Regions from separate parts of the Psychrobacillus sp. FSL K6-4615 genome, predicted to be linked through region 2. Evidence: a T-box and tRNA genes for the amino acid it is inferred to sense, from the RefSeq annotation. Region 2 holds a T-box; the other holds one or more tRNA genes.
What was found. A T-box is a leader RNA that pairs with one kind of tRNA and senses whether it is charged. The one in region 2 lies ahead of leuS (leucine--tRNA ligase), so its partner is inferred to be a tRNA-Leu.

Region 1: it encodes a tRNA-Leu, which carries the amino acid that the T-box ahead of leuS (leucine--tRNA ligase) is inferred to sense. The anticodon was not compared.

What each region holds. Positions count from the first base shown of each region.
Region 1 is NZ_JBBOYQ010000001.1:2,808,276-2,820,205, reverse strand. Features, by position in the region: gene bcp (thioredoxin-dependent thiol peroxidase) at 1-231, shown strand, start outside; gene MKX53_RS14175 (D-2-hydroxyacid dehydrogenase) at 233-1,174, shown strand; gene perR (peroxide-responsive transcriptional repressor PerR) at 1,288-1,731, shown strand; gene MKX53_RS14165 (YgzB family protein) at 1,901-2,245, opposite strand; gene MKX53_RS14160 (nucleotidyltransferase-like protein) at 2,378-3,244, shown strand; rRNA gene MKX53_RS14155 (16S ribosomal RNA) at 3,631-5,185, shown strand; tRNA gene MKX53_RS14150 (tRNA-Ile) at 5,281-5,357, shown strand; tRNA gene MKX53_RS14145 (tRNA-Ala) at 5,375-5,450, shown strand; rRNA gene MKX53_RS14140 (23S ribosomal RNA) at 5,566-8,494, shown strand; rRNA gene rrf (5S ribosomal RNA) at 8,615-8,730, shown strand; tRNA gene MKX53_RS14130 (tRNA-Asn) at 8,739-8,813, shown strand; tRNA gene MKX53_RS14125 (tRNA-Ser) at 8,819-8,910, shown strand; tRNA gene MKX53_RS14120 (tRNA-Glu) at 8,935-9,009, shown strand; tRNA gene MKX53_RS14115 (tRNA-Val) at 9,071-9,146, shown strand; tRNA gene MKX53_RS14110 (tRNA-Met) at 9,182-9,256, shown strand; tRNA gene MKX53_RS14105 (tRNA-Asp) at 9,260-9,335, shown strand; tRNA gene MKX53_RS14100 (tRNA-Phe) at 9,468-9,543, shown strand; tRNA gene MKX53_RS14095 (tRNA-Thr) at 9,553-9,628, shown strand; tRNA gene MKX53_RS14090 (tRNA-Tyr) at 9,635-9,718, shown strand; tRNA gene MKX53_RS14085 (tRNA-Trp) at 9,725-9,798, shown strand; tRNA gene MKX53_RS14080 (tRNA-His) at 9,826-9,901, shown strand; tRNA gene MKX53_RS14075 (tRNA-His) at 9,936-10,011, shown strand; tRNA gene MKX53_RS14070 (tRNA-Gln) at 10,013-10,084, shown strand; tRNA gene MKX53_RS14065 (tRNA-Gly) at 10,088-10,162, shown strand; tRNA gene MKX53_RS14060 (tRNA-Cys) at 10,173-10,246, shown strand; tRNA gene MKX53_RS14055 (tRNA-Leu) at 10,287-10,369, shown strand; gene MKX53_RS14050 (MBL fold metallo-hydrolase) at 10,640-11,488, opposite strand; gene MKX53_RS14045 (alpha/beta fold hydrolase) at 11,808-11,930, opposite strand, start outside.
Region 2 is NZ_JBBOYQ010000001.1:2,441,877-2,453,806, reverse strand. Features, by position in the region: gene MKX53_RS12180 (class I SAM-dependent methyltransferase) at 1-275, opposite strand, end outside; gene MKX53_RS12175 (TIGR01212 family radical SAM protein) at 272-1,231, opposite strand; gene MKX53_RS12170 (MDR family MFS transporter) at 1,353-2,537, shown strand; gene MKX53_RS12165 (sigma-54 interaction domain-containing protein) at 2,539-3,882, shown strand; gene MKX53_RS12160 (GntP family permease) at 4,305-5,627, shown strand; gene MKX53_RS12155 (3-hydroxybutyrate dehydrogenase) at 5,669-6,436, shown strand; gene MKX53_RS12150 (CoA transferase subunit A) at 6,589-7,278, shown strand; gene MKX53_RS12145 (3-oxoacid CoA-transferase subunit B) at 7,292-7,945, shown strand; T-box leader at 7,994-8,206, shown strand; gene leuS (leucine--tRNA ligase) at 8,435-10,846, shown strand; gene MKX53_RS12135 (hypothetical protein) at 10,958-11,116, opposite strand; gene MKX53_RS12130 (VOC family protein) at 11,256-11,666, shown strand; gene MKX53_RS12125 (DNA alkylation repair protein) at 11,735-11,930, shown strand, end outside.

The DNA of each region.
Region 1 (11,930 bases), 370 kb from region 2:
CATGGTCTTCCATTTTCGCTATTAGTAGATGATACGCATGAAGTATCAGAGGCATATGGAGTATGGAAGTTGAAAAAGAATTTTGGAAAAGAGTATATGGGTATCGAACGTTCTACTTTTTTAATCGATCCTACTGGAACGGTCGTAAAAGAATGGAATAAAGTTAAAGTCGACGGACACGTAGAAGAAGCACTTCTAACATTAAAATCATTAGTGACTGAAGGGCAATAATATGAGTATATTGTTTTCTTTTTTACCAAAGCAGGAGCAACAGGATGAATTAGTAAAAAAGTTCCCACATGCAGAATTTATATTTCAAAAAGGTTTAAATGAAGAACTGCTAAAGTCAGCGTCAATTCTAGTTACGTACGGCGAGGACATAGATGCACCTCACCTCAAAACTGCCGAACAGCTAAAATGGATTATGGTGGCTTCTGCTGGCTTAGAAAAAATGCCGTTACTGGAAATTGCAAAGCGGGGCATTGTCGTTACCAATGTACGAGGAATTCACAAAACTCCAATGGCAGAAACGATCTTAGCCCATATACTTTCTATTAAGAAGTCACTCCCGTTGATCAATGAAAATCAACGAAAAGGGGAATGGTCTAAACGTGTGTCTCCAACCGAATTATTAGATTCAACTGCGATAATATTAGGTCCCGGTGCAATAGGCGGGGAAGTAGGAAGAATACTACAGGCTTTTGGCGTGCACACAATTGGATGTAATAGCAGTGGAAAACTACCTCCATTTATGGACGAAATAGTTACCTTCGATAAACTAAATGAAGTTTTACCGAAAGCGGATATTGTTATTTCCATTCTACCGAGTACGGAGCAAACAAAGGGATTAATCACATACGAGCATTTACAGTCTATGAAGCAGAGTGCAATCTTTATGAATTTTGGACGTGGTGATTTAGTGAAAGAACAACACTTACTACGTGCATTAGAAGAAGAGAAAATCGCATATGCTGTACTGGATGTATTTGAGAAGGAACCACTTGCCGCAGAACACCCATTTTGGAGTATGAATAATGTAATCGTTTCTCCACATGTCTCCAGTCACTCTTCTCAATATGTAATAAGGGCGCTACAAATTTTCTCAAGTAATTTAAATGCTTGGATGGAGCAAAAGCCACTGGAAAATGAGATTGATTTGGAAAAGGGTTACTAATCTATGTATATCTTTCCTTAACGAGTAATAAATTTGACAGTTCATGCCCTTTCTATTTATACTTATTGTAACAATTATAATTAAAGAATGAATATGAAAAGAGGTGCATTGCGATGACGGAAGTACATTTAAGAGATGCTTTAGATACATTAAAATCGACTGGTGTACGAATTACACCTCAACGCCATGCGATACTGGAATTTATTATCCAATCTATGTCACATCCCACAGCGGACGATATATATAAAGCACTAGAAAGTAAATTTCCTAGCATGAGTGTTGCAACGGTTTATAATAATTTACGTGTTTTTAGAGAAGCAGGACTCGTTAAAGAGTTAACCTATGGCGATTCTTCTAGTCGTTTTGATTTTGTTACGAATGATCATTATCATATGATTTGCGACGCTTGCGGTAAAATTGTTGATTTTCATTATCCTGGATTAGATGAAGTAGAACATTTAGCTTCTCATTTAACTGGGTTTGATGTAAGCTATCATCGAATGGAAATTTACGGTGTTTGTCCAACATGCAAAGAGCATGCAACTAAAGTTCAATAAGCAAAACCGAGCGTAGTAAGACACGCTCGGTTTTTTATTTGTATAGTGGAGGTTGGCAAAAGCTCTGTATTTGCCACAATATACTAAGACAAAAAACATAGGATTTTCACTTCCACCTTCCACCTACTTAGAATAGAAAAAACACTTTGCTAAAAAAGCAAAGTGTCCATTATCTTTTTTTATTCAATGCTTCATCAAATTCTTGACCTTCAAGATTAGGATCTAGCGTTAAAGGTTCTTTACAATACATACACATATCTACTCTACCTAATACTTTAGTATGCTTACCACAGTTAGGACATACAACAGGCACTGCTTTTGTTGATAATAATCCAATCCAACCATAGACTGCTGTACTAGCTAAAATAGATAGTAGCCCCAGCGTTACGAAAATGGTAACTAATATACCGTTATCTTTAAAAAAGATTGCACCGTACATAATGATAAAACCAAAGAATATAAGTCCAAGTGCAAACGAACGTATACGATTTATTTTGTTTTTATAGGGTTTCATTTTTCAGCCTCCTAATTTCTACATACACTATATCATATTTTAGTATAAAGTTAAGTTAGGAATGAATTATAGAAGGAAATATAGAAAAGTTGTCGAAAATTTATAGTAGAAGTAAATAAAGGAGGCTTCATTTTGGAAGCGTTATTGAGACCGATTTATCAAGAAAGAGCAAGTGAACCTAATACACTTGGTGTTATTTTAGTAGAGAAACGGGCAGATTTTAGTCCTATTACAGATATGTTTGACTCTATTTTATTAATATTAACGAAAGAATCTGAGGTACCTGTTTTTACAAAGCATTATACGTATGAGGATAAAAAAACTGCGCTTCATATAATTACAGAAAAGCAGTTAAGAAAATGGCTCTTGTTGGGAACTAACCCGAAACTGGTGGATTGGTTAATCAACGGTCGCGTGGTATTTGATCGCAATGAATATGTAGAAAGTTTAAAACAAGAGCTATACGTATTTCCGATAAACGGAAGAAAAGCTCGAATGGGTATAGAGTTTGCCAAACTAACGAGACGGTATTTAGAAGGAAAGCTTTTTTTTGAACAACGTAATTTCTTAGATGCTTATAATCATATGGTAGATTCTTTACATCATCTAGCACGATTAGCTGTTTTTGAAAATGGTATGCACCCAGAAGTGATGGTATGGAATCAAGTAAAAGCATTAGATCCTTCTATATATAAATTGTACGATGAGTTAATCTCTAGTGATGAATCATTAGAAAAAAGATTAGAGCTTTTGTTTTTAGCGAGTGACTTTTTGATTCATTCCCGATCAAAAGATGGAGCACAACACATTATAGAAGTACTTGGCTCAAAAGAGTTTTGGACGATCCAAGAAATTCATGAGCAAGAAGAGCTTAAAAACTACTCTGTAGATTTAGAGGTTTTTATCGAGTTTCTAATAGATAAAGGGTATATTTCAATTGAAGAACAGCAAACCAAAAGCAACGCGATCATGCATAGATACTACAAAGTGATGATGTAGAAACAACATTTAAAAACGAACAATGAAATTTGTTCGTTTTTATTGTTGACATAATAAATAAATGCATGGTATTATAATAAGCGTCGTCAAAAACAACACAAACTATTTCAAACAAATAATAGTGAAAAAGTTTTTTAGAAAAACTTCTTGACACTTACCGAGTACGATGGTAAATTAGAGAAGTCGCAAAAAACGACACAACAAAATGAACATTGAAAACTGAACATGCAAAACGTTAAGAAACATAGCTTTCAACTAACTTAGTTAGTATGATAGCAAAACAATTTTGGACATCATTTAATGATGATGCCAGCAAAACAAAATGAGCTTTTAAACTAGTTCTAATTTGTTCGCTCTCAATGTGCTCTGCATACTGAAGGTGAACTATTATGGAGAGTTTGATCCTGGCTCAGGACGAACGCTGGCGGCATGCCTAATACATGCAAGTCGAGCGAATGACGAAGAAGCTTGCTTCTTCTGATTTAGCGGCGGACGGGTGAGTAACACGTGGGCAACCTGCCCTGTAGATTGGGATAACTCCGGGAAACCGGGGCTAATACCGAATAATCCATTTCCTCTCATGGGGAGATGTTAAAAGACGGCATCTCGCTGTCACTACAGGATGGGCCCGCGGCGCATTAGCTAGTTGGTGAGGTAACGGCTCACCAAGGCGACGATGCGTAGCCGACCTGAGAGGGTGATCGGCCACACTGGGACTGAGACACGGCCCAGACTCCTACGGGAGGCAGCAGTAGGGAATCTTCCACAATGGACGAAAGTCTGATGGAGCAATGCCGCGTGAGTGAAGAAGGTTTTCGGATCGTAAAACTCTGTTGTGAGGGAAGAACAAGTACGAGAGTAACTGCTCGTACCTTGACGGTACCTCATTAGAAAGCCACGGCTAACTACGTGCCAGCAGCCGCGGTAATACGTAGGTGGCAAGCGTTGTCCGGAATTATTGGGCGTAAAGCGCGCGCAGGCGGTCCTTTAAGTCTGATGTGAAATCCCACGGCTCAACCGTGGAAGGTCATTGGAAACTGGGGGACTTGAGTACAGAAGAGGAAAGCGGAATTCCAAGTGTAGCGGTGAAATGCGTAGAGATTTGGAGGAACACCAGTGGCGAAGGCGGCTTTCTGGTCTGTAACTGACGCTGAGGCGCGAAAGCGTGGGGAGCAAACAGGATTAGATACCCTGGTAGTCCACGCCGTAAACGATGAGTGCTAAGTGTTAGGGGGTTTCCGCCCCTTAGTGCTGCAGCTAACGCATTAAGCACTCCGCCTGGGGAGTACGGTCGCAAGACTGAAACTCAAAGGAATTGACGGGGGCCCGCACAAGCGGTGGAGCATGTGGTTTAATTCGAAGCAACGCGAAGAACCTTACCAGGTCTTGACATCCCGCTGACCGGCCTAGAGATAGGCTTTTCCCTTCGGGGACAGCGGTGACAGGTGGTGCATGGTTGTCGTCAGCTCGTGTCGTGAGATGTTGGGTTAAGTCCCGCAACGAGCGCAACCCTTGATCTTAGTTGCCAGCATTTAGTTGGGCACTCTAAGGTGACTGCCGGTGATAAACCGGAGGAAGGTGGGGATGACGTCAAATCATCATGCCCCTTATGACCTGGGCTACACACGTGCTACAATGGACGGTACAGAGGGTCGCAACCCCGCGAGGGTGAGCAAATCCCATAAAACCGTTCTCAGTTCGGATTGTAGGCTGCAACTCGCCTACATGAAGCCGGAATCGCTAGTAATCGTGGATCAGCATGCCACGGTGAATACGTTCCCGGGCCTTGTACACACCGCCCGTCACACCACGAGAGTTTGTAACACCCGAAGTCGGTGGGGTAACCCTTATGGGAGCCAGCCGCCGAAGGTGGGACAGATGATTGGGGTGAAGTCGTAACAAGGTAGCCGTATCGGAAGGTTCGGCTGGATCACCTCCTTTCTAAGGATAATATCGGAATACGAATCTTTATTCGTATCTTAACGTTTTGCAGTTCAGTTTTGAATGTTCATATTTATTATATGGAAATTCAAAGAGGGCCTATAGCTCAGCTGGTTAGAGCGCACGCCTGATAAGCGTGAGGTCGATGGTTCGAGTCCATTTAGGCCCACCATACCCTTTTTAAATCCCGGGGCCTTAGCTCAGCTGGGAGAGCGCCTGCCTTGCACGCAGGAGGTCAGCGGTTCGATCCCGCTAGGCTCCACCAAAGATTATTATTTGTTCTTTGAAAACTGGATAAAACGACATTGAAACAATAAACAACAAGAAATTCTGTTGTGATTATTTACGTAATCACAACGTGTAAGACTTTTTAACTTTTAGGTTAAGTTAATAAGGGCGCACGGTGAATGCCTTGGCACTAGGAGTCGACGAAGGACGGCACTAACACCGATATGCTTCGGGGAGCTGTAAGTGAGCTTTGATCCGGAGATTTCCGAATGGGGAAACCCACTGTTCGTAATGGAGCAGTACATTTGCGTGAATACATAGCGCATCTGAGACACACCCAGGGAACTGAAACATCTAAGTACCTGGAGGAAGAGAAAGAAAATTCGATTCCCTGAGTAGCGGCGAGCGAAACGGGAATAGCCCAAACCAAAAGGCTTGCCTTTTGGGGTTGTAGGACACTCTACATAGAGTTACAAAGGAATGAGTTAGACGAAGCGATCTGGAAAGGTCCGCAGGATAGGGTAAAAGCCCCGTAGTCTAAAATTCATTCTCTCTTGAGTGTATCCTGAGTACGGCGGAACACGTGAAATTCCGTCGGAATCTGGGAGGACCATCTCCCAAGGCTAAATACTACCTAGTGACCGATAGTGAACCAGTACCGTGAGGGAAAGGTGAAAAGCACCCCGGAAGGGGAGTGAAATAGATCCTGAAACCGTGTGCCTACAAGTAGTTAGAGCCCGTTAATGGGTGATAGCGTGCCTTTTGTAGAATGAACCGGCGAGTTACGATCCCATGCAAGGTTAAGTCGAGAAGACGGAGCCGCAGCGAAAGCGAGTCTGAATAGGGCGAATGAGTATGTGGTCGTAGACCCGAAACCAGGTGATCTACCCATGTCCAGGATGAAGGTAAGGTAACACTTACTGGAGGTCCGAACCCACGCACGTTGAAAAGTGCGGGGATGAGGTGTGGGTAGCGGAGAAATTCCAATCGAACCTGGAGATAGCTGGTTCTCTCCGAAATAGCTTTAGGGCTAGCCTCAAACGTTAGAATCTTGGAGGTAGAGCACTGTTTGGACTAGGGGCCCATCCCGGGTTACCGAATTCAGACAAACTCCGAATGCCAATGATTTATGTTTGGGAGTCAGACTGCGAGTGATAAGATCCGTAGTCAAGAGGGAAACAGCCCAGACCACCAGCTAAGGTCCCAAAGTATTTGTTAAGTGGAAAAGGATGTGGCGTTGCTTAGACAACCAGGATGTTGGCTTAGAAGCAGCCATCATTTAAAGAGTGCGTAATAGCTCACTGGTCGAGTGACGCTGCGCCGAAAATGTATCGGGGCTAAACAAATCACCGAAGCTGTGGATTGATACCTTTGGTATCAGTGGTAGGAGAGCGTTCTAAGGGCGTTGAAGTCAGACCGGAAGGACTGGTGGAGCGCTTAGAAGTGAGAATGCCGGTATGAGTAGCGAAAGACGGGTGAGAATCCCGTCCACCGTATGACTAAGGTTTCCTGAGGAAGGCTCGTCCGCTCAGGGTTAGTCGGGACCTAAGCCGAGGCCGATAGGCGTAGGCGATGGATAACAGGTTGATATTCCTGTACCACCAAACCACCGTTTGAGTAATGGGGGGACGCAGAAGGATAGGGTAAGCATGCTGTTGGTTATGCATGTCCAAGCAGTAAGGTGTGAATGTAGGCAAATCCGCATTCTTTAACATTGAGCTGTGATGGCGAGGACGTATGTCTAGAGTTCCTGATTTCACACTGCCAAGAAAAGCCTCTAGCGAGGTGAAAGGTGCCCGTACCGCAAACCGACACAGGTAGTCGAGGAGAGAATCCTAAGGTGAGCGAGAGAACTCTCGTTAAGGAACTCGGCAAAATGACCCCGTAACTTCGGGAGAAGGGGTGCTCTTTTGGGTTCATAGCCTAGAAGAGCCGCAGTGAATAGGCCCAGGCGACTGTTTAGCAAAAACACAGGTCTATGCAAAACCGTAAGGTGAAGTATATGGGCTGACGCCTGCCCGGTGCTGGAAGGTTAAGAGGAGTGCTTAGCGCAAGCGAAGGTGCGAATTGAAGCCCCAGTAAACGGCGGCCGTAACTATAACGGTCCTAAGGTAGCGAAATTCCTTGTCGGGTAAGTTCCGACCCGCACGAAAGGCGTAACGATCTGGGCACTGTCTCAACGAGAGACTCGGTGAAATTATAGTACCTGTGAAGATGCAGGTTACCCGCGACAGGACGGAAAGACCCCGTGGAGCTTTACTATAGCTTGATATTGAATTTTGGTGCAACTTGTACAGGATAGGCAGGAGCCTTAGAGCCCGGAGCGCCAGCTTCGGAGGAGGCGTCGGTGGGATACTGCCCTGGTTGTATTGAAATTCTAACCCATACCCGTAACCCGGGTAGGAGACAGTGTCAGGCGGGTAGTTTGACTGGGGCGGTCGCCTCCTAAAGTGTAACGGAGGCGCCCAAAGGTTCCCTCAGAATGGTTGGAAATCATTCGAAGAGTGTAAAGGCAGAAGGGAGCTTGACTGCGAGACCTACAAGTCGAGCAGGGTCGAAAGACGGGCTTAGTGATCCGGTGGTTCCGCATGGAAGGGCCATCGCTCAACGGATAAAAGCTACCCCGGGGATAACAGGCTTATCTCCCCCAAGAGTCCACATCGACGGGGAGGTTTGGCACCTCGATGTCGGCTCATCGCATCCTGGGGCTGTAGTCGGTCCCAAGGGTTGGGCTGTTCGCCCATTAAAGCGGTACGCGAGCTGGGTTCAGAACGTCGTGAGACAGTTCGGTCCCTATCCGTCGTGGGCGTAGGAAATTTGAGAGGAGCTGTCCTTAGTACGAGAGGACCGGGATGGACACACCGCTGGTGTACCAGTTGTTCTGCCAAGAGCATCGCTGGGTAGCTATGTGTGGACGGGATAAGTGCTGAAAGCATCTAAGCACGAAGCCCCCCTCAAGATGAGATTTCCCATTACGCAAGTAAGTAAGATCCCTCAAAGACGATGAGGTAGATAGGTTCGGGGTGGAAGCGTGGCGACACGTGCAGCTGACGAATACTAATCGATCGAGGACTTAACCAAATTTTGTTTAACGTAACAATGTCGTTTATCCAGTTTTGAAAGTACAAAAAAAATATAAAAAAAAGCTTGAATTATTTTCTAGTTTTGTTATACTAAGTATTGTCTTTCAAATTAATAAGGTCTAGTGATGATGGCGAAGAGGTCACACCCGTTCCCATACCGAACACGGAAGTTAAGCTCTTCAGCGCCGATGGTAGTTGGGGGTCTCCCCCTGTGAGAGTAGGACGTTGCTAGGCTGTATTATTCCGAAGTAGCTCAGTGGTAGAGCAATCGACTGTTAATCGATTGGTCGTAGGTTCGAGTCCTACCTTCGGAGCCATTTTAGGAGAGCTGTCCGAGTGGCCGAAGGAGCACGATTGGAAATCGTGTAGGCGGGTTAAACTGTCTCAAGGGTTCAAATCCCTTGCTCTCCGCCAGATTAGTTTTCTACATAAAAGTATGGCCCCTTGGTCAAGCGGTTAAGACACCGCCCTTTCACGGCGGTAACACGGGTTCGAATCCCGTAGGGGTCACCATTTATTAAATTGAACGAATGAAGTTGACGCAGAGATGCGAAGCTTATCGTAATTTAACCCAGGAGGATTAGCTCAGCTGGGAGAGCATCTGCCTTACAAGCAGAGGGTCGGCGGTTCGAGCCCGTCATCCTCCACCATTTCTTTTGAAACAAATTAGCAATTATAGTATTGTCGCGGGGTGGAGCAGTGGTAGCTCGTCGGGCTCATAACCCGAAGGTCGCAGGTTCAAATCCTGTCCCCGCAACCAAATGGTCCCGTGGTGTAGCGGTTAACATGCCTGCCTGTCACGCAGGAGATCGCCGGTTCGATCCCGGTCGGGACCGCCATTTTTTAAAAGATTGGTGATAAGCAAGAAGGTCGAGGAAGCGATTGAGTGATGGAAGGAACGTACTAAAGTACGTGACTAACTGAACGAATGAAGCTGACAAAGAGATTCGCAGCTTAGCACAATCGAATTTGGCTCAGTAGCTCAGTCGGTAGAGCAAAGGACTGAAAATCCTTGTGTCGGCGGTTCGATTCCGTCCTGAGCCACCATATTTATACGCCGGAATAGCTCAACTGGTAGAGCAACTGACTTGTAATCAGTAGGTTGAGGGTTCAAGTCCTTTTTCCGGCACCATACACTGGTGGGGTAGCGAAGTGGCTAAACGCGGCGGACTGTAAATCCGCTCCTTCGGGTTCGGCGGTTCGAATCCGTCCCCCACCACCAGTTTTTAGGGGCATAGTTTAACGGTAGAATAGAGGTCTCCAAAACCTTTGATGTGGGTTCGATTCCTACTGCCCCTGCCAATTTTTTTTAGTTAGCTTTGAATAATGGCGGTTGTGGCGAAGTGGTTAACGCATCGGATTGTGATTCCGACATTCGGGGGTTCAATTCCCCTCAGTCGCCCCATATTCCTTAGTAGTTAGCTCTTTTTTTATTTGTGGCGGTTGTGGCGAAGTGGTTAACGCACCGGATTGTGATTCCGGCATTCGGGGGTTCAATTCCCCTCAGTCGCCCCATTGGGGTATAGCCAAGCGGTAAGGCAATGGATTTTGATTCCATCATGCCCTGGTTCGAATCCAGGTACCCCAGTTTGCGGAAGTAGTTCAGTGGTAGAACACCACCTTGCCAAGGTGGGGGTCGCGAGTTCGAACCTCGTCTTCCGCTCCAATTACTTTACGGCGGCATAGCCAAGTGGTAAGGCACAGGTCTGCAACACCTTTATCACCGGTTCAAATCCGGTTGCCGCCTCCAATTTTTAAAAATGATTTAATAACTGCCTAGTATTTATTTTGCCGGTGTGGCGGAATTGGCAGACGCGCGGGACTCAAAATCCCGTATCCTCTGGATGTGCCGGTTCGACCCCGGCCACCGGTATAAAAGCAAAGAACCCTTGATATTTCAAGGGTTCTTTTTTTGGAAAAATGTAGATAACATAGTTGTACTATAAATAGAAAAAGAAATTACTCACGGTTTCAATAGTAATAAGAATAAGCCCAAGAGAAATCACCTCTTGGGCTTTATATGTTTACAAGCTACCACAAAGCTTTTGATCATTTAGTGTGTTCCTACAATAGTTAGGAATCAACACGGCAAACTCTGCACTCCTTTGGAATCTAGGGCAATTCTCTTAAGCAACGATACATGTTACGCATAACCATTTACAAAGTACTCGATTATTTCTAAATCGTCTTCCGTCACGTCACGGCCAAAATGAGAGGACATCTCTTCTGCAATTGCCTCTATTTTTCCTTTATGTTTATTTGTTAATTCTGCACTTGTCTTCAATAATGATACAAAGGAAGTAAATTCATCCTTTGTTAAAGGTGCTGGATGATGAGATAGGAAGAAGATTTCTGCGTCATAGCCTTCAATTTTCTCCAAAAGCTTATACATCTTTTCAATGGTATAATGCCACTTTTCTGCGTACATATTTGCATAGAGACAGTCCCCAAGAAATAATGTCTTTTCCTCTGCTATATAAATGAGATTCGAATCAGGTGAATGATCTCCACCAACATGTTCAATGATACAGTTAACCCCACCTATATTAAGTTTGATTTGCTTGTCAAAAATGATAGTGGGATCTGGTATGATAACTTCTCGCATACTTCCTAGCTCTAGCTTTATCGCATCTGCACAAAAAGGAATTTCAATCCCTGCTTCGACACGTCCATCCAACTCCTTGTCTTCCCATGATAGCTTTTGAAGTTCTTTTACTTTGTTATAGGTCATGGAATTGGAAACTGAAGGAACATCCATTTCACGTAAGCCAAATACATGATCCCAATGCCAATGTGTGAGAGCCAGAATATCCCCGGTGAGATGATAGGAAGCTAATTGCTCTTTAAAGTATTTAGCGTGATTAGAAGAATTACCAGCATCAATCAGTAGAGTCTGTTTGTCCCCTACAATAGCAGCTAATATCGGTCGATCTGTCTTTTGATATGCAGGCAGGTAAAAGAGTCGATCGGAAAGTTTTTTCAATGTTTGCATGAACTCGTACTCCCTTAAGAATGTTTATAATGTTCATTATATACTACTGTTTCAAGAGATGAAAAATAAAGCTAACTAGAAGTGTTTTTTAACTTTGCACTCCCGGGTGGGGATACATAGTTGTTAAATCTAGTTGCATATAAATTTGCTCGTGCAAACATGTAAAATTTATTATTGTTTGATAAAGATCCACTTTCATTTAATTTTTTAAACTATATATGTACTTTAGTAAGCGAGTCTCTTAAAGGTAGAGTTTGAAAAGATTCACAAGATAGCTTATTAAGCCCTCCCGTGAACCAATTCTAATAGTAAGTAAAACCTATCCAACAAACTGTTTGATTAGCTCGTTAAATTTTTCTCGTTCTTCCCAGAAAAGCCCATGTCCGCTATAGTGAAATGGAACGAGATGCGAATTTTTTATGGCTTCGTTAAGTTCTTGAGC
Region 2 (11,930 bases):
ACTTCTTGTTGGATATAAAGGTGTAGGTTTTCATGCCCATCTTGAATTAATGTCGCTAGCTCTAATCTATTTGCTTCTTCTAATCTGTCGCTAGTTGCTTGAATAGCTTCGGCCTGGACATCAAAAGCATAAACATGTCCATTTTCACCAACAAGCTCGGTTAAAAACAAGGTGTCGTGTCCATTCCCTGCAGTTGCATCTACTACAGTATCTCCTGGTTCAACCGTAGACATGAGCAATTGTTTCGCAAAAGGTAATACTCTTTTTAGTTTCATTTCATTACACCACTTTTTTCATAATGTTTTCCTTGATAACTTTCTCGTGAAGCAAGTTCCGCATCTATCCCGTTTAATACATCCCATTTATTTACACTCCACATTGGTCCAATCATTAAGTCAATGGGGCCATCTCCAGTTATACGCTGAACGACCATCTCAGGAGGCAAAACTTCTAGCTGATCAGCTACTAGCTGAATATAGGGGTCACGCTCCATGAACTCTAACATTCCTTTTTCATACTGTTTAACCATTGGTGTTCCTTTTAACAGATGAAGTAAATGTATTTTTATCCCTTGAACATCGAGTTTGGCAACTTCTCTAGCGGTTTCCATCATCATGTCTCGGTTTTCTAAGGGTAGCCCGTTTATAATATGCGTACATATAGAAATTCCATGTTTTCTTAATTTATTGACTCCTTCTATATAAGTAGGGAAGCCGTGGGCACGGTTTACTAAATTAGCAGTTCGCTCGTGAACTGTCTGTAGTCCAAGCTCTATCCATAAAAATGTTCGTTTGTTGAGCTCAGCTAGGTATTCAACTACATCATCGGGTAGACAATCAGGTCTTGTCGCAATAGAAATCCCTATCACACCTTCTAAGGCCAATGCAGCTTCAAATTTTTCTTTTAAAACAGGGAGGGGGGCATGTGTATTCGTATAAGCTTGGAAATAAGCTATATATTTTCCGTTTTTCCATTTCTCATGCATGTTTGTTTTAATCTTTTCGAATTGCACTGGTATAGGATCTACTTTATCGCCAGCGAAATCTCCACTACCTGCGACACTACAAAAAGTACAGCCGCCAAAAGCGACAGTACCATCTCTATTTGGACAATCAAACCCCGCATCTAAAGCTATTTTGAAAATCTTCATGCCAAATCTATCTCTTAAATGTCGATTCCATGTATAATACCGTTTCCCATCTGAAGGGAATGGAAAGTTATTTTCATTCATATTCTTCACTCCTTAACAGGATTATTTTAACATGACTTTGAGAAGTTTGTTCTAATCTTCTTGAAGTGCTATTTGAAAAGGAATACAATATTCTGAGTGCAATAGAAATGGGGTGTTACAATTGCCAAAAGCAGTATGGTTTTTAATAATTGGAATGTTTATCAATACAATGGGAAATTCTTTTTTATGGCCATTACATACAATATATATGCATGAGCATTTAGGACAAACACTAACGATGGCAGGATTCGTGCTAATGATTAATGCTGGAACTGGAGTTATTGGTAACTTACTTGGTGGTTACTTATTTGACAGAATAGGTGGATATAAATCTATTATGTTCGGAATTATATTGTCAATGATTTCTCTTGTGCTTTTAACTTTTTGGCATGGATGGCCAGAATATATATGGTTTGTGGCAATTTTAGGTTTTAGTGGTGGTATTATTTTCCCTAGCATGTATGCGTTAGTAGGTAGTGTCTGGCCCGAAGGTGGTCGTAAGGCGTTTAATGCTATATATTTGTCCCAAAATTTAGGAGTGGCTCTTGGTCCAGCCGTGGCAGGATTGGTTGCAGATCATAATATTAATAATATTTTTCTAGCAAATTTATTGACTTATGTATTATTTTTAGTGGTTGCAGGCGTCTATTACCGCAAAATGGGACTTGCTCCAAATATTAATGCTTCTGTACTGAAAAGTTCTAAAAAAATCAAACAAAAAGCACCGTTTTATGCGTTGTTAATTGTCACTATCGGTTATATGTTTACATGGGTAGCTTATGTACAATGGACTTCTACCATTTCTACTCATGTGTTGGATTTAGGTATAACATTAAAACAATATAGTTTACTATGGACTATAAATGGCGGACTCATATTGGCAGCTCAGCCACTTATAAAGCCAATTATAAATAGATTGGAGCATAAGATAAAAACACAAATGATTCTTGGCATTGCTATATTTATGGCGTCATTTGTTGTTGTTTCTTATGCGGAAGATTATACAATGTTTATCGTTGCAATGGTGATCCTGACACTCGGGGAGGTATTTATCTGGCCAGCAGTACCAACATTGGCTGGACAGTTAGCACCGAAAGGGAGAGAAGGATTTTATCAAGGTATAGTGAATAGCATGGCTACTATTGGAAGAATGATTGGTCCGTTAGCTGGAGGTATTTTAGTAGATGTATATGGTATTCAAGCCATGTTCTTTGTTTTAACTTTGCTAATAGGGTTAGCAATAATTCCTACGCTTTTATATGATCGACCACTGAAGAAAGCAGAGCTGGAGAAGGAAGTGATTTAGTTTGGATAATTTTCAACAACATTTACCAACTTCTGTACTTGCCGAAATTTTAGAAAATGCATTTCAATGGTTTGTTGTAGTAGATGCAGATTCGAAAATTCTATATATCAACGAAGATTATTGCCGCTTTCTTGAAGTAACGAGAGAGGAAGCGATAGGTAAACCAGTAGCTGATATTATTGAAAATACGAAAATGCATGAAGTTATAAAGTCTGGTGTTCCAGACAATGCATCTCCACATTATATTAAAGGAACGTATATGCTAGCGAATCGAGTTCCTCTTTTTGTAGACGGAAAGATTGTTGGGGCTTTTGGAAGTGTAATTTTCAGAGATATGTCCGATTGGAAAAGACTAAGTTCTCATGTTCGTACCACAATGGAAAGAATGCAGTTAAATATAGAAGACAATAGTTATACCGAGTACAGATTGGAAGACATAAAAGGAAGTTCACCAGCTATCCGGAAGATTAAAGAAACGACTGGAATAATAGCACCTAGTGATCTTCCAGTCTTAATTGAAGGGGAGAGTGGAACTGGAAAAGATATGTTTGCACATAGCATACATCAGCTTTCTGAACGCTCGGACTTTCCTTTTGTTAAAGTGAATTGTGCAGAAGTTCCGGTTGAGTTATTGGAAAGGGAACTATTTGGTGTATATAATCCACTTACTGAAACTGTCCAAAATGGAAGAGTTAAACAAGCAGATAAAGGGACTCTATATATAGATGAAATTAGTGCACTTCCGCTGACACTTCAAGCAAAGTTATTAAGAGCAATGCAAGAAGAGGAAATTACTCCACTGAATTCGGAGCAGAGTGAAAAAGTAAATATACGAATAGTTGCTTCGTCCAACATTTCCCTTTCTCAACTAATTGAGGAAAAGAAATTTAGGGAGGATTTATATTATCGTTTACAAGCAATTACATTGAAAATTCCACCTTTAAGAGAAAGAATGGAAGATTTTGTTGATTTACTGAATTTCTTTTTACAAAAGTTCATGCTTCACGCGGGGCGAAGACATATCACACTCGCAACAAAAACTCGGGAATTACTTCAATCCTATCATTGGCCAGGTAATGTAAGGGAATTACAAAATATTTTACAGGCTGCTGTTTACTTAGCAGAAAAAGATACTATTATGCCTTCCGCTCTGCCTTCCCAGATTAAGTTAAGTAATGTACCTTCTTTTCAAACTACGGGGACGCTTGAGGATATATTAGCAGAAGTAGAAAAGAAAGTACTTCAATCTTACTTAGAGGAAGAGTCTGATAAAAGACAAATTGCCAAACAACTTGGACTCAGTAGATCAACACTTTACGAGAAGATAAAAAAACACAACTTATGACCTAAATCCGTTTTTCTGGACACGTATCCAGAAAAGCGGATTTTTATTTTATTTCTAAATACCTCTTGATAACAAGTTTGATATAAATATATATCCGAAAATTCGGATTTTAAGGATATTTACAGTTAACATTTTTGTCACATTTTATATTGATAGAAAATTATGGTTGTGCTTTAATGACTTATGAAAGCGCTTTTAAAATTTTGTATTCAAAAGTTAACCAAGGAAGAAATCTATTCACTGCAGAGTTTAGATTTTGGATACTAGCAAAGAAAATTGGTTGTAAATGAATTTACGATTAGGATGATCGCGCACTTAATTTTTTCTTACTTGATTTTGTTATTTATTTCAATCACTTTTATACACGGATGCTACAAATACAACTTATTACTCTTAAATAATTGGGGGAAATGTAAATGGAAATATTGAGTATGGTCGGTCTTATAGCAGGTTTAGCATTACTAATAGTGTTGACTATGAAAGGCGTTAATATTTTAATAGCTGGTCCTATTTCAGCACTATTGGTAGCTGTGACAAGTGGAATGCCTTTATTTTCCCAGCTTGCTGGTAAAGATGAGGCTGATTATGTTACGAGTTATATGTCAGGTTTTACTGGTTTTATCGCTTCGTGGTATTTGATGTTCTTACTTGGAGCGGTTTTCGGAAAGGTCATGGAGGATAGTGGTGCGGCAGATTCCGTATCCAAGTGGATTGTTGGTAAGTTGGGGATGAAGTATGCAGTACTAGCTATTGTCCTAGCTTGTGCAGTATTAACATTTGGAGGAGTAAGTCTTTTCGTAGTTGCTTTTTCTGTCTATCCAATGGCTATTTCTTTGTTTAAACAAGCGGATTTACCGCGTCGTTTTATACCAGCGACATTAGCCTTAGGATCTGTCACGTTTACGATGACATCTGCGGGTTCACCTGAAATTCAAAACTGGATCCCAATTCAATATTTAGGGACTGATGCATATGCGGGTTGGGAAGTAAGTATAATTGTCGCTTTGTTTATGGCCACTTTTGGATACTGGTGGTTGAAACGTATTATTCAAAAGGCTGTCAATAAAGGGGAACGATTTATAGATCGTGAAACAGATCCAACATTTGATACTAATAGAAATCTGCCAAATCCGTTTTTAGCAATGATTCCATTACTAGTAGTACTAATAATCTCATATATTTTCCATGATAAACTTGCGCAGTCGGCTTTAATAATTGCATTACTTGGTGGTGTAATTGCCACTTATATTGTTGGAAGAAAATATTCTAAAAATTTCTGGGAAGCATTTTCAGCAGGTACAGTCGGTGCGATTATAGCAATCGGAAATACTGCCGCAGTAGTGGGTTTCGGAGGAGTTGCTAAAAACGTACCTGCATTTACAACGGCAGTAGAGGCAATGACAAATATTCCTGGTTCACCTCTAATTGGTGCTGCAATTGCGGTATCGGTAATTGCTGGTATGACGGGTTCTTCATCGGGTGGTCAGACAATTGCATTGCCATTGTTAGCCCCGCATTATCTAGATATGGGGGTAAATGCTGAGGCATTACACAGGGTCGTAGCCATTTCTTCGGGTGCCCTTGATTCATTGCCGCATAATGGCTATGTCGTCACTACTATTCAATCAATCTGTGGTGAAAAACATAGTGCAGCTTATTGGCCGGTTGCTGCGACCACTGTAGTCGTACCAACACTTGGTGTAATAATTGCGATTATTCTCTTCTCGTTTGGGTTAGGGATTTAAAATTAAAAATTACGATACGACATATTTCTGGAGGTTATTAAATGGTAAAAGATAGAGTGCTCCTTATTACGGGAGCCGCAGGGGGCATTGGGTTGGAGATTGCTCATGAATTTTATAAGGCTGGGGCGATTGTAGTACTAACAGATGTAAATGAAGAAAAAGTAAAAGAAGCCGCAAAACTTTTAGGAGATGATGTAATAGGTCTTAAATGCGATGTGACAAAGGAAGAAGATATTATTGATTCAATTCATGTGACTATAGAGAAGTATGGAAGTGTGGACATTCTTATTAATAACGCCGGTATGCAGCACGTTGCAATGTTGGAAGATTTTCCAACAGAACGCTTTGAACTATTGATAAAAATAATGCTGACGGCTCCGTTTATAGCAACTAAACACGTTCTTCCGCATATGCGGAAGAAAGGATTCGGGAGAATTATCAATATGGCATCTATAAATGGTTTAGTCGGTTTTGCTGGGAAAGCAGCGTATAACTCAGCTAAACATGGTTTAATTGGACTTACGAAAGTTGCAGCTCTGGAAACAGCAGCGGATGGAATAACTGTTAATGCAGTTTGCCCAGGGTACGTGGATACGCCACTTGTTCGAAACCAATTCAAAGATTTAGCGAAAGTACGAAATGTTCCAGTGGAATCTGTATTGGAAGAAGTGTTATATCCTCTAGTTCCACAAAAACGACTGTTAGAAGTGAAGGAAGTTGCAGATCTAACTCTTTTTTTAGCTAGCGATTCCGCTAAAGGAATGACCGGGCAAGCAGTTGTTTTGGATGGTGGCTATACTAGTCAATAGGTATTCTATTTATATAAAAACTTTGGATTCAATTCTAGGTGCGATTCAGAATAATTATGCTTAGAATCTAGGTATAAGAATATAGTTTGCTAAGTTGTCGAATATTTGAGAAAATAATAATGTATCAAGCTTAGATGAAAGGGGATTGGAGCATGAAACCTATTTACAATTCAGCTAAAGAGGCTGTTGCAGGGGTGCAAGATGGAATGACGCTGATGGTTGGAGGTTTTGGACTAGTTGGAATTCCAGAACAGCTAATACTGGCTTTAGTCGATAAAGGTGTGAAGGACTTAACGGTTATTTCGAACAATTGTGGCGTGGATGACTGGGGTCTAGGTCTGCTACTTAAAAATAAGCAAATAAAGAAAATGATAGGTTCATATGTTGGAGAAAACAAAGAGTTTGAAAGACAAGTAATCTCGGGTGAAATAGAAGTGGAATTGACTCCACAAGGAACTCTAGCGGAGAAAATCCGTGCTGGTGGGGCTGGAATTCCCGCTTTCTTTACTCCTGCTGGTGTAGGTACTACAGTGGCGGAAGGTAAAGAAGTGCGAGTTTATGATGGAAAAGAATATGTACTAGAAGAGGCACTTCGAGCGGATTATTCTTTCATACGTGCAGCTCAAGCAGATAAATTCGGAAATCTTATCTATAATATGACAGCGCAAAACTTTAATCCAATGATGGCTGCTGCTGGTAAAATTACCATTGCAGAGGTAGAAGAAATGGTAGAAACAGGAGATTTAAATCCTGCTCAAATACATACACCAAGCATTTATGTTCAAGGTCTATTCCAAGCGGAACAAGAAAAAAGAATCGAACGTTTAACGACACGTTCTTAAGGAGGAGTTTCGATTGAATTCACGTGAAAAAATTGCAAGAAGAGCAGAAAAAGAAATTGAAAATGGAAACTACGTAAACTTAGGAATTGGAATTCCGACTTTAGTTGCGAATTTCATCTCTCCCGATAAAACGGTCGTTTTACAATCGGAAAATGGCTTACTTGGTATTGGACCGTACCCAACCGAGCAAGAAGTTAACCCTGACCTTATTAATGCAGGTAAGGAAACAGTAACGACTATTCCAGGCTCGGCTTTTTTCAATAGTGCAGAGTCATTCGCGATGATTCGCGGAGGACATGTCGACGTGGCTATTTTAGGTGCGATGGAAGTATCCGAAAAAGGTGACCTCGCTAACTGGATGATCCCAGGCAAGATGATTAAAGGCATGGGAGGGGCAATGGATCTCGTGCACGGTGCAAAGAAAATTATCGTCATTATGGATCATTGTGCTAAAGACGGTTCTGCTAAAATTAAAAAACAATGTGAATTACCTTTAACAGGCAAGGCAGTTGTGAATAAAATAATAACAGAACGGGCAATGATAGAAGTAACAGAAAATGGACTTGAATTGAAAGAGGTATTCGAGGGTTACTCTGTTCAGGATATTATAGATGCTACAGAAGCGGAACTTATAATTAATAACGTAATAGAAAATGTCTCTATTTAACATCAGCTTGTATTTTAAAGTGGAATCCATTATTATTAAAACTAATAGAAGTCGACTGTGAAAAGGATTAGTAAATAAATCTCGTATCTTTAGAGAGCTAACGGATGGTGTAAGTTAGCGTTACGAATTATTGAACTCGCCTTTGAGTCTGTATAAGTGAACTGATAGTAGCTTGTACCGTTTTCCGCGTTAAGGAATCAAGTTGAGTGAAGTTTTCACTAATTTGGGTGGTACCGCGTGAGTATATCTCTCGTCCCTTAGTTTTTTAAGGGGCGAGTTTTTTTATGTCTAGCTTTAGAGTCTAACCTCTCGGGGCAAATGTGAAATAGCTGATGTGGCTGAGGTGCTTCTTCCTAAGTCCGCACGATGCGGGTTATGTCTGCTATGCCACAGGATGTGGTGCACTTTACAGATCTATCCTAAACACATTTGCCTGTCGAGGCAGAAATAGGCGCTTCCGCTTTTCATACATTGGAGGAGGAAAAATTTATGAGCTTTAATCATGAAGCAATCGAAAAAAAATGGCAAAAGTATTGGCAAGAAAACAAAACGTATAAGATGACAGATGATCCGTCTAAACCAAAATTCTATGCATTGGATATGTTCCCTTATCCTTCAGGAGTAGGTCTACATGTAGGTCATCCACTTGGATATATCGCAACGGATATTCTAAGTTCGTTTAAACGTAAACAAGGTTATAACGTTCTTCATCCAATGGGGTGGGATGCTTTTGGACTTCCAGCGGAGCAATATGCAATTGATACTGGGAACGATCCTGCAGAGTTCACGGCAAAAAATATTGCTACTTTTAAACGTCAAATGACGGATTTAGGATTTTCTTTTGACTGGGACAGAGAGGTAAATACGACCGATCCTTCTTATTATAAATGGACTCAATGGATTTTCATCCAGCTGTACAAAAAAGGCCTAGCATATGTAGATGAAGTGCCGGTAAACTGGTGTCCAGCATTAGGAACTGTTTTAGCTAATGAAGAAGTAATTGACGGTGTGTCAGAGCGTGGAGGACATCCAGTAGAACGTCGTCCGATGCGACAATGGGTACTTCGTATAACTGCTTATGCAGACAGACTTTTAGAAGATTTAGATGATCTTGACTGGCCAGACAGCTTAAAAGAAATGCAACGTAATTGGATAGGACGTTCAGAGGGTGCGGAGCTTACTTTTGAAGTGGCAGGCACGAAAGAATCCTTCCGTGCATTTACAACACGTCCGGATACAATTTTTGGTGCAACCTATGCAGTATTAGCGCCTGAGCATAAGCATGTGGATGCTATAACTACTGAGGAACAAGCAGAAGCAGTGCTAGCTTATAAAGATCAAGTGAAATTAAAAAGTGACCTTGAACGTACAGATCTTGCAAAACATAAAACAGGTGTATTTACAGGTGCTTATGCCGTTAACCCAGTAAGTGGAGAGAAGATGCCAATATGGATTGCTGATTATGTATTAGCGACATACGGTACTGGTGCTATTATGGCAGTTCCTGCACATGATGAGCGTGACTACGAGTTCGCAAAACAATTTGATTTGCCAATCGTGGAAGTAGTTGCAGGTGGAGACATCTCACAAGAAGCTTACACTGCTGATGGCACACTTATTAACTCTGAGTTTTTAAATGGCTTAAACAAACAAGAAGCAATTGCCAAAGCGATTGAATGGTTTGAAACAAATGGTAAAGGTGAGAAGAAAATTACGTATCGTCTACGTGATTGGTTATTCAGTCGTCAACGTTATTGGGGCGAGCCGATTCCAATTATTCATTGGGAAGATGGCACTTCTACACCAGTAGAAGAGTCTGAATTACCGTTAATGCTTCCTGTTACTACAGATATTAAACCAAGTGGTACAGGTGAGTCGCCACTAGCTAATATTACGGAATGGGTTAATGTTGTGGATCCAGTAACCGGTAAAAAAGGCCGTCGTGAAACGAATACTATGCCTCAGTGGGCAGGTAGCTGCTGGTATTACCTACGTTATATCGATCCAAACAATGACGAGGCACTTGTCGATCCAGAACTAGCGAAACGCTGGCTTCCAGTGGACATTTATGTAGGTGGAGCAGAGCATGCAGTACTTCATTTATTGTACGCACGTTTCTGGCATAAATTCCTTTATGATATTGGTGTAGTTACTACGAAAGAGCCATTCCAAAAGCTATTTAACCAAGGGATGATTCTTGGAGAAGGTAACGAGAAAATGTCTAAATCGAAAGGGAATGTAGTTAACCCTGATGATATCGTGAAAAGTCATGGAGCCGATTCACTTCGTCTTTATGAAATGTTCATGGGGCCACTAGACTCCTCGAAACCATGGTCTACAAATGGTTTAGATGGATCAAGAAGATTCCTAGATCGTATATGGCGTCTATTGGTCGATGAAGACGGTAAGTTGAGTGCTAAAGTTACAGATACTTCTTCTGATAATATGGAAAAAGCATATCATCAAACAGTTAAAAAAGTAACGGAAGACTTTGAAGCAATGCATTACAATACCGCTATTTCACAAATGATGGTATTTATCAATGAAGGATATAAAGCGGAGCAAATTTCAACAGAATATGTTGAAGGATTTGTGAAGCTTATTTCTCCAATCGTTCCACATATTGCAGAAGAATTATGGCGTATTCTTGGACATGACGATACAATCGTTTACGAATCTTGGCCAACATTTGATGAATCGAAACTAGTAGACAATGAAGTAGAAATTCCAGTTCAAATTAAAGGGAAAGTACGTGCAAAATTGAACGTTGCTAAAGATGCAACAAAAGAAGAGTTGGAAGCATTAGCTCTTGCTTCAGAACAAGTTCAACAATGGTTGGATGGTCAAGAAGTGAAGAAAATTATTGCCATTCCAGGTAAAATGGTCAATATCGTAATTTAATGAAGCTTGACTATAAATAAGAGTATTTTAAATCATCTCAACTCTATGCTTTTCTTAGAGTTGAGATGATTTTTTTGTTGTAGAAATGAGCAGCTTTTTTATTTGCAATATCTATTGGAATTCATAAGGGTTAGGATAACCTATTTCTATTAATACTTCTTGTACGATATCCTCTGCTAATTGGAGATCCTTTACGTAGTAATAAGCCAAACGTATTAGGGGTTCTGTAAATTGCAGCATTAACGTTTTTAGGTCATTAATATTTATCAAAACCACAACTCCTTTCCATATATAAACGATTCCTAGCACTTTAAAGTTTGGATTTTTCTGAATTATTTTCCTACTCTGCCTTGAAAGTTCTGAAAAATGATATGATGAAGGTTATAAGAATATGGGAGGGATGTGTGCAATGAGTGCATTTATTAAAAGAGTGGGAACTACATACATACCAGTTGTTAATCCAGAGAAATCATCATTATGGTATCAAGAAATGCTAGGAGCTGTTGAAAATTTTAGAAATATGGACAAAGCAATTTTAGAATTTGCAGATCAAAGTTTTTTTCTTGTTAAGGCCAAAAAAGGAGAACGGTCTTGTTTTTTGGATATTTATGAACAGGAACATTTTACAATGACTTTTGAAGTGAATGGAATAGATCGACTAATAGAATTTAACAGCTTTCTTCAGGAAAAGGGAGTACGTGTTGGGAAAATTGAAAATCGGGGGCATCCCGGCACCAATTTTGTATTCTATGATTTAGACGGGAATATGTTTGATGTATGGAGTGAATTGAGTCCTACTTTCAAGAATAGATTGGATTAAAATGATTTAGTGATATTTGAATGAGCGTTATATCTGTGGAAAATCAAAAATAAAGGAAGTGCGAATAGATGAATTTTGAAGAAGTTATGCAGGAACTCGAAGCTCTTGGTAAAGAAAGAACTAAAAAAATATACATATCCAATGGAGCACATGAGCCACTTTTCGGCGTGGCTACTGGTGTGATGAAACCAATTTCAAAGAAAATAAAAATAAATCAACAGTTAGCGGATGAGCTATACGCAACAGGGAACTATGATGCCATGT